DNA from 2 places in the Agrobacterium sp. NPDC090273 genome. Region 2 is predicted to be linked to the other one. Evidence: predicted binding sites of a transcription regulator. Region 2 holds the regulator's gene; the other holds the start of a gene.
What was found. The regulator PhoB, encoded in region 2, activates phosphate uptake and scavenging genes when phosphate is short. The targets are predictions, from matches to a motif close to TGTCATNNANCTGTCAT.

Region 1: a site for PhoB is predicted at 1,987-2,003, ahead of ppk2 (polyphosphate kinase 2). Genes of this name have one in related genera too.

What each region holds. Positions count from the first base shown of each region.
Region 1 covers NZ_JBIVYN010000009.1:174,870-179,578, forward strand. Annotated here, with positions in the region: gene ACIQT8_RS21750 (LysR family transcriptional regulator) at 1-760, opposite strand, end outside; gene ACIQT8_RS21755 (ring-cleaving dioxygenase) at 877-1,809, shown strand; gene ppk2 (polyphosphate kinase 2) at 2,055-2,963, shown strand; gene ACIQT8_RS21765 (CorA family divalent cation transporter) at 3,188-4,216, shown strand; gene ACIQT8_RS21770 (branched-chain amino acid aminotransferase) at 4,267-4,709, opposite strand, start outside.
Region 2 covers NZ_JBIVYN010000005.1:81,088-85,796, forward strand. Annotated here, with positions in the region: gene ACIQT8_RS14710 (aspartate aminotransferase family protein) at 1-1,165, opposite strand, end outside; gene ACIQT8_RS14715 (GcrA family cell cycle regulator) at 1,596-2,129, shown strand; gene phoB (phosphate regulon transcriptional regulator PhoB) at 2,198-2,884, opposite strand; gene phoU (phosphate signaling complex protein PhoU) at 2,912-3,637, opposite strand; gene pstB (phosphate ABC transporter ATP-binding protein PstB) at 3,741-4,556, opposite strand; gene pstA (phosphate ABC transporter permease PstA) at 4,573-4,709, opposite strand, start outside.

The DNA of each region.
Region 1 (4,709 bases), on a different contig from region 2:
GGACCAGCCGTCCGCTGCGAATGTGTTCGGCGATATGAAATCCCGGCAGCATCGCAACACCTATGCCGTTGGCTGCCATATCTGCGAGAACCTCGCCGTTATTGGCACTGAAGGCGCGTCCGGCGGAAATCGAAAGGCTGGAGCCTCCGTCTGACAGCACCCAGTTCTCGCGCCGACTTTCACCGCTATAGGCCAGGCAATCGTCAGGGCTCAGCTCACTCGGGTGCTGCATCTGCGTAAACCGGCTACCAGGTGCAGCGACCAGAATTCTTGGAACGGCCCGGATCTTGCGCCAGATCGTAAACTTGTCCGAAGGTGCTGACGAAATGCGGATTGCCAGATCGTAGTCGTCATCGACGATGTTGACCAAGCCGTCCGATAGCGAAATCTCGAAGCACATTTTCGGATAGAGTTCTTTGAAACCTGAAAGGATTGGCGGCAACACCGTTTTTCCAAGCCAGGTCGGTGCACTGATCCTCAAACGCCCTTCATCAGCCTTGTGGGCATTCCTGACATCGCGCCTTGCATTTTCGAGAGCCTCTACGGCTGGCTGGATCTGGGCGGCAAACACGGCGCCATCGGTGGTCAACGACACCTGACGGGTCGTTCGAACGAACAGTTGCACACCGAGATCGTCTTCAAGTGCCGCGATGGCCCGGGTAACGGCCGCAGCCGTCATACCCAGTTCACGGGCGACCTGCGCAAAATTGCGTTTTTCGGCAGCGAGGAGGAATGTTTTGAGAGCTTTGTGATCGTTCATGTCAATTATTTCAAAATCCGCAATTCATTCGAGAGAAATATTGCAATTCTGAACGGCAATCAAGAGGGCTATATCCTGGTCATCGAAACGGACACACCGGATAAGGACCGACCGCCATGATCAAGGACATCAAGGGATTGCACCACGTCACCTCCATGGCGTCGGATGCACAGCAGAACAACAAATTTTTCACTGAAACACTCGGCCTGCGCCGGGTTAAGAAGACCGTCAATTTTGACGAACCCGGCGTCTACCATCTCTATTATGGAGATGAAACAGGTACGCCCGGTAGCGTCATGACCTACTTTCCTTTCGCAAACATGATGGCTGGCCGTCCAGGCGTCGGTGAAGTTGGCGAAACCCAGTTTTCCATCCCTAAGGGCGCACTCGGCTTCTGGAAGGACCGCCTGATCACCAATGGCGTCGGTGGCATCCAGACCGACAAGGTCTTTGGTGCCGATCGTCTTCGCTTTACCGGTCCCGATGGCGACGGTCTGGCTCTGATCGAAACGGCAGAAGATGCACGCGCCCCTTGGGTCATCGACAGTATTTCCGAAAACCACGCCATTCGCGGTTTCACCGGCGCTCGATTCAATCTGCACGACACGGGAGCAACCCAAGAGCTTCTTCAGTTTATGGGATACGAACGAGCAGAGGCTGAAGGAGATGTGACGCGGTTCGTCATTCCCGGTGGAAACGGGGCCGACACAATCGATCTCGCTGCGCTTCCCAAAACGCCTTTTGCGCGCCAAGGGGCAGGTTCGGTTCACCACATTGCCTTCGCTGTGGAAAATCGCGAGAAGCAATTGGAAGTTCGCAAGGCGTTGATGGATACCGGTTACCAAGTGACGCCAGTCATCGACCGCGATTACTTCTGGGCTATTTACTTCCGGACCCCGGGCGGCATCCTCTTCGAGATCGCCACCAACGAACCAGGCTTCGATCGTGACGAGGATACGGCACATCTCGGTCAGGCTCTGAAGCTTCCGAACCGCTACGAGCCCTTCCGCAACCAGATCGAAGCGGGTCTCGCGCCACTCGCTGCCTGACCTCAGCCTTTGTTGGCGCCGGCACTCCATCGCGTATTTCCTCGCGCGACAGGGGTGCCGGCGCCGTATTTTGTTTTGTGCCTTCAGGTGGGAAACGGTCAGCCAAATTGCTGAATCGAGACGGCTTTGCCGGTGACATGGTGTCGCAAACGCCTTTGCGTGTCGCAATCTGCGTCATGTCATGCGATTGTTGCATGAGCATGTTTGATGGCAAGGTTACCACCACGCAACTGACGGGCAAAACCATGATCGAAACTAATCAGTTGAGCCGCATCAAGGCAGAGATTGCCGACAGCTTTGATGAAGAGCTGGAAATGCAGATGGAAGAAGATCAGTTGGACCAGCTGGTCGTTGAAGGATTGTCTGAACCGGCTGCCCAGACGTTGGAGCGCAAGGTCTACTTCCGGGAACTTTTCCGTCTTCAGCACGAACTTGTCCGGCTTCAAGACTGGGTCCAGCACAAGAAACTCAAGGTCGTCGTCTTGTTCGAAGGTCGCGACTCTGCTGGCAAAGGCGGCGCAATCAAACGTGTTACCCAGCGCCTCAATCCGCGTGTCTGCCGCGTCGTGGCGCTACCAGCACCGACCGAGCGCGAGCGCAATCAGTGGTATTTCCAGCGTTACGTTCCGCATCTGCCGTCTGCCGGCGAAATGGTGCTGTTCGACCGCTCCTGGTACAATCGTGCGGGCGTTGAACGTGTCATGGGCTTTTGCACGCCCGACGAACTCGAAGAGTTCTTCCGTTCCGTTCCAGAATTCGAACGCATGCTCGTTCGCTCCGGCATCGTGCTCGTCAAATACTGGTTCTCGATCACCGATGAAGAGCAGGAATTCCGTTTCCGTATGCGCATCCACGATCCCCTGAAGCAATGGAAACTCTCGCCGATGGATCTGGAAAGCCGTATCCATTGGGAAGAGTATACGAAGGCCAAGGAGGAAATGCTCGAAAGAACGCATATTCCTGAAGCACCGTGGTGGGTCGTCCAGGCCGTCGACAAGAAAAAGGCACGCCTGAACTGCATCGCCCACCTTCTTGGACAGATTCCTTACGAGGACGTTCCTAAAGACGCAATCGAACTGCCGGACCGTGTGCGAAATGACGACTATATTCGTCACCCGGTTCCGCCGGATATGTATGTTCCCGAGGTTTATTGACCACGTTCGTGGTGAATGCCGTATCCCGGTCGCGCTGCATAAAGCAGGGCGGCCGGACGTTGCATCCAAGATGCACCTTGAAAGAGCCTCCCCTGTTTTGAGGATCGATGCTGGCGAACAAACTGTCAGCGTGTCTGCGTGCGCCACGAGATTTCCATAACGATTCCCCGGCCATTGCGGTAAAATACTGCAACATATCAATAATGCCGTTTGGGAAGACTGAGATGGATACATCCGCCAAGCCAGACACCACATACGGCGATGAGCCGGGCATTCGCTTCGCACTTCTTCTGGATGCGCAGGGAGGCAGTCGACAGATTACCCTCCAGGAGCTGCTGGACTGGAAACCGCAAGATGGCGTGTTATGGCTCCATCTCGAACGGGACCATCCGGCAGCGGTTGCGTGGATCAATCAGCGAAGCGGCCTTGATCCACTCGTCTGTGAAGCACTGCTGGCTGAAGAATCCCGCCCGCGCGTCGAACCGATCAATGATGGCCTGCTGATTACGTTGAGAGGCGTGTGCGGGGCGGCACCCATCGAGGTGATCGAGGAGAGCGGTGACCTTGATCTTGTTCCCTTACATATTTGGGCAGATGCGAACCGCCTGATCACATTGCGGGATAGTGGGCACTACATCACAGCCTTGCGCGACATTCGGTTTGCACTGAACAAGCGAACGGGACCTCGTAACACCGGTGAATTGTTGGCGATCGTTGGCGACAAGCTGGTAAGGGATCTCGAACCCGTTCTCGACGCAATGGACGAGGAAGCGGATGAGCTCGACGATCTTATCTTCCAAAAGGCGTCAGGTGAGGTTCGGGAGCGTTTGAAATTGCTGCGCAGACGGTCTGTTCAGTTGCGTCGTTATTTGATGCCACAGCGCGATGCACTGGTCCGCATCGAACATGATGACGCAATATGGCTTTCCGAGCGCGACAAGCTGCGCATTCGCGAGGTGATCGACAAGCTTGTTCGTTTTGTCGAATATCTTGACGCAATCAGGGATCGAACCGGCATTTTGCACGACGACCTTTCCACCGTGATCGGCGAGCGTATCGCTCGCAACTCGAACCGGCTGTCGGCTCTTGCTGCACTGTTACTGCCGCCAAGCGTTATTGCAGGTCTTTTCGGCATGAATGTTGGAGGCATTCCCGGTGTGAACGACACCTGGGCCTTCATCCTGATCGTCGGTTTCGTGATTGCTCTTTCCGTAGCAACACTGTTGCTCTTGCGGAAAATCGACTGGCTCTAAGTGATGCGACCGAAAGGTCACGGTCGCATCTTGCTGTCTTTGGGCACCTTTTAGAACAAACGATCCACCCAGTTATGCGGGTCTGCGGCGCGTCCGAACTGGATATCGGTGAGCGCGGCCTTCAACCGGCCAGTGACAGTGCCAGCATTTCCATCGGCAATCGTGAAGCCATGATTGCGACCCTTGACCCTGCCGATCGGCGTGACAACAGCAGCGGTACCGCAGGCAAAAGCTTCTGTCAGTCGGCCGCTCTTGGCGTCTGCCTGCCATTGATCGATCGAGTAGGGCTCTTCACGAACCGTCAGCCCCATGTTGCGCGCGAGCGCAATCAGTGATGCACGCGTAATACCGGGCAGGATCGTACCGGTCAGCGGCGGCGTTTGCAGAGATCCATCGTCAAAGACGAAGAAGATGTTCATGCCGCCAAGCTCTTCGATCCAGCGTCTCTCGACCGCATCCAGGAACACGACCTGATCGCAGCCTTCACGCTGGC
Region 2 (4,709 bases):
CGGCAGCCGTTTCGATACGCGAAAGACCCTCTCGCGCTTCTTCCGCCGTGGTAACAAGCGGCGGCAGAAGGCGCACCACGTTGTCGCCCGCAGGCACGCCGAGCAGATGCTCTGCTCGCATCGCCTGCAGCAATTCGCCTGATGGTACGCGCGCCTTGATGCCGAGAAGCAAACCTTCGCCACGGATTTCCTCGATCACGTCGGGGAAGCGATCCTTGAGCGAAGCAAGCCCCTGACGGAACACCAGCGCGACATCACGCACTCGTTCAAGGAAGCCGTCCGCAAGAACAACGTCCAGTACGGCATTGCCGACGGCCATGGCGAGCGGATTGCCGCCATAGGTCGTGCCGTGCACGCCTGCGGTCATGCCGGAAGCCGCATCAGCCGTCGCAAGGCAAGCGCCGAGCGGGAAGCCGCCCCCAATACCCTTTGCAACAGCCATGATGTCAGGCGCAACGCCAGTCCACTCGTACGCAAACAGTTTGCCGGTACGTCCAACACCCGTCTGAACCTCATCAAAGATCAGCAGCATGCCGTGTTCGTTGCAGAGATCACGAAGCGTCTGCAGGAATTCCTTGCTGGGCGCGCGAATGCCGCCCTCACCCTGGATCGGTTCGATCAGCAGGGCTGCCGTCTCATTGGTGATAACGGCTTTCAAGGCCTCGAGATCACCGAACGGTACCTGATCGAAACCTTCAACCTTGGGGCCGAAACCTTCGAGATATTTCTGCTGCCCGCCTGCAGCGATTGTTGCCAGCGTCCGGCCGTGGAACGCACCTTCAAAGGTGACGATGCGGAACTTTTCCGGGTGGCCCTTGGAGTAGTGATAACGGCGTGCAGTCTTGATGGCACATTCCAGCGCCTCAGCACCGGAGTTGGTGAAGAACACCTTGTCAGCAAATGTTGCTTCGGTCAGGCGCTTTGCGAGCTTTTCCTGTCCGGGCACTTCATAAAGGTTGGAAACGTGCCAGACCTTTTCAGCCTGCGTCTTGATAGCCTCGACGAGATGCGGATGCGCATGCCCCAAGGAATTGACAGCAACACCGGCCGCAAAATCGAGATATCGCTCGCCGCTTTCCGTGAACAGCCAGACGCCCTCACCGCGTTCGAAACGCAGCGGCGCTCTTGAAAACGTATCAAACAATGGCGCGTTGGCTTCGGCCATGGCTGCATCACTCCTTGCGCAAATGCGCTTTCATATCGTTGTCAATAGGTGGACAAGGTTATCCCTTGCCTGAAAATCAAAAATGCCGCCTTGCGGCGGCTGGGGCACTATTGTCACTTCAACTGCCGATGTCAACAAAAGTCCTCATTTTCCGGCGTTCCCAAGTCATAGTGGGAACACGTGACCGAACCACAAGGTGTTGCCTTTCGGACTCTCCTGAACAGCAAGTTGGGGAAAACCGGAAAATCGATTCCAGATGATTCCCGCGACTCTTGCCACGGAGTCAGCCTCACACTAGGTTAATCGTCAATTACTAGACTGCATTGCGGCGGAACTAGTCACCAAAAATCCGGCGGAATTGACACTCGGAGTGCGCTCGCGAGATGGAGAAGGATTCTGCCGAAATAGACGCGACGAGCGGAGAAGCGGCATGAACTGGACGGATGAACGAGTCGAAAAACTCAAGAAACTTTGGTCCGAGGGCCTCAGTGCCAGCCAGATAGCGGCACAGTTGGGTGGTGTAAGCCGTAACGCCGTTATCGGCAAGGTTCACCGTCTCAATCTTCCGGGCCGCGCCAAGGCTGGCGGAACCGTGACATCGGCGCGCTCTGCACCGAAGCGTACGGCACCAGCGGCACCTCGTACGGCAACCTACACCGCCCGCGTCAACACCACGCCGGTTCGGACCGTGGCACGCGCCAGCGTTGCGACAGCCCTTCACGAAGAGATGGATATCGAGACCGCTCAGGTGCTCGAATACGTTCCTTCGCGCGATATCGTTACGCCGGCCTCGCGCCGCCTGACGCTGACGGAATTGACCGAGCGCACCTGCAAGTGGCCGGTTGGCGACCCGCTGAAGGACGACTTCCATTTCTGTGGCTGCGAAGCCCTGGAATCTTCGCCCTACTGCAAGTTCCATGCGAAGCTCGCCTACCAGCCTGTCAGCGAACGCCGCAAGGCATAAGCGGAACAACACGGAATAAAAAAACGGGCCTTACGGCCCGTTTTTCGTTTAGGGTATGTGATGTTGGATTATGCCGCTTCCATGGAATAACCGGCGCCACGGACCGTGCGGATGACATCCTGCATGTTCGAAAAATTGAGCGCCTTGCGCAGACGGCCAACGTGGACGTCAACGGTCCGTTCGTCCACATAGATATCGTGACCCCAGACGCCATCCAGCAACTGCGAACGGGAGAAAACACGACCCGGCGATGTCATCAGGAATTCCAGAAGACGGAACTCGGTCGGTCCCAGGCGCACTTCACGCGTCTTACGATGCACGCGGTGCGTTTCCCGATCCAGTTCGATGTCGCCGCATTTCAGGACTGACGACAAAACCTCTGGGCGGGCGCGACGCAGCATCGCCTTGACGCGTGCCATCAGTTCCGGCGTGGAGAAGGGTTTCACCACATAGTCATCCGCGCCTGTGGCGAGACCGCGAACGCGTTCGCTTTCTTCGCCACGCGCTGTCAGCATGATGATCGGCAAACGTTCGGTTTCCGCCCGCATCCTCAACCGGCGGCACAGTTCGATACCGGAGACGCCAGGCAACATCCAGTCCAGGATCAGGAGGTCGGGAACCCGCTCCTGCAATCTGATCTCGGCCTCATCGCCACGCGGTATCGTGTCGACGTCGTAACCCTCAGCCTCAAGATTGTAACGAAGCAGAACGCTCAGCGCCTCTTCATCTTCAACAACTGCAATCTTCGGTACCATACTGAACTCCGCAGGTCTGCCGGTCTGTTACTCGGTCACGGAACCGAGAGTGTTGGAACTATCGTCCTTCGGACGCTCACCTTCCGGCTGGCTGCCGGTGGTCATGTAGTAGATCGTCTCGGCGATATTGGTCGCATGGTCGCCGATACGTTCGATGTTCTTGGCGCAGAACAGAAGATGCGTGCAGGTCGTGATGTTGCGCGGATCTTCCATCATGTAGGTCAGCAGCTCGCGGAAGAGCGAGGTGTACATCGCGTCGATTTCTTCATCGCGTTCGCGGATGGCCTGCGCCTTCTCAGCCGAACGTGTCGAATAAACATCGAGAACTTCCTTGAGCTGCACGAGGGCAAGCTCGGAGAGATGTTCGAGGCCGCGAGCCAGCTTGCGTGGAACACCGGTTCCTGCAACGGCAATCACGCGCTTGGCGGTGTTTTTGCCGAGATCGCCGACGCGCTCAAGATCCGCCGCAATGCGCAGCGTACCGATGATTTCGCGCAGGTCGGCAGCCATTGGCTGGCGCTTGGCGATGGTGACGATGGCCTTGTCGCCGATTTCACGCTCGGCGTGGTCAAGGATCGCGTCGTCGGAAATCACCTTCTGCGCCAATGCCGCATCGGAATTGACAAGGGCGCGAACGGCGTCCGCGCACATCTGCTCCGCCAGGCCGCCCATTTCGGCAATCCGGCGGCTGAGGAATTTCAACTCGTCGTCGTAAACCGACATGATATGCGAATGCGTCGTTGTCTGTGTCATGATCTCGTCCCTGGGCTTTGCCTTCCGTTTTCACCTGCTGATGGCGGGTGGCAGAACGGAGGCGCCAAACTTGTTCGGTTTCTCTGAGGCGCTGAGCGGGCAATCAGCCGAAGCGGCCCATGATGTAGTCCTGCGTGCGCTGGTCATCCGGGTTGGTGAACATCTTGTCCGTTTCGTTCTCCTCGACCAGATGGCCAAGATGGAACATCGCGGTGCGCTGCGAGACGCGAGCGGCCTGCTGCATGGAGTGGGTTACGATCACGATCGTGAAGTTGGCACGCAGCTCATGGATCAGTTCCTCGACCTTGGCGGTAGCGATCGGGTCGAGGGCCGAGCAAGGCTCGTCCATGAGGATCACTTCCGGGGACACGGCAACTGCGCGTGCGATGCAAAGGCGCTGCTGCTGACCGCCGGACAGACCCGTACCGGATTCATGCAGACGATCCTTCACCTCATTCCACAGACCGGCCTTCTGCAGGCTGGACTCGATGATCTGGTCCATATCCGCCTTGTTACGGGCGAGGCCATGGATACGCGGACCGTAAGCAATGTTTTCGTAGATCGACTTCGGGAACGGGTTCGGCTTCTGGAACACCATGCCGACACGAGCACGCAGTTCCACCACGTCGATTGCCGGATCGTAGATATCATCCGTATCGAGCGTGATCTTGCCGGTGACCTTACAGCCATCGATCGTATCATTCATGCGGTTCAGGGTACGCAGGAAGGTGGATTTGCCGCAACCGGACGGACCAATAAGCGCAGTAACGGTATTTTCGCGGACATTCAGGTTCACGTCGTAAAGCGCGCGCTTTTCGCCGTAAAAAACCGAAACGTCCTTGCCAATCATCTTGTACGAAACTTCATTCATTTTCTTGTCCAGCGCCTTTTCAACTGCTGCTTCCGACAACATGTTCATAGCTTTCTAGCTCCCTTTACCAGCGCCGTTCGAAGCGGCGACGCAACAGGATTGCGCCAACATTCATGACGATGAGGAACAGGAGCAGGATGATGATAGCGCCAGATGTTCTTTCGACAAAGGCACGCTCTGCTTCGTTCGCCCACATGTAAA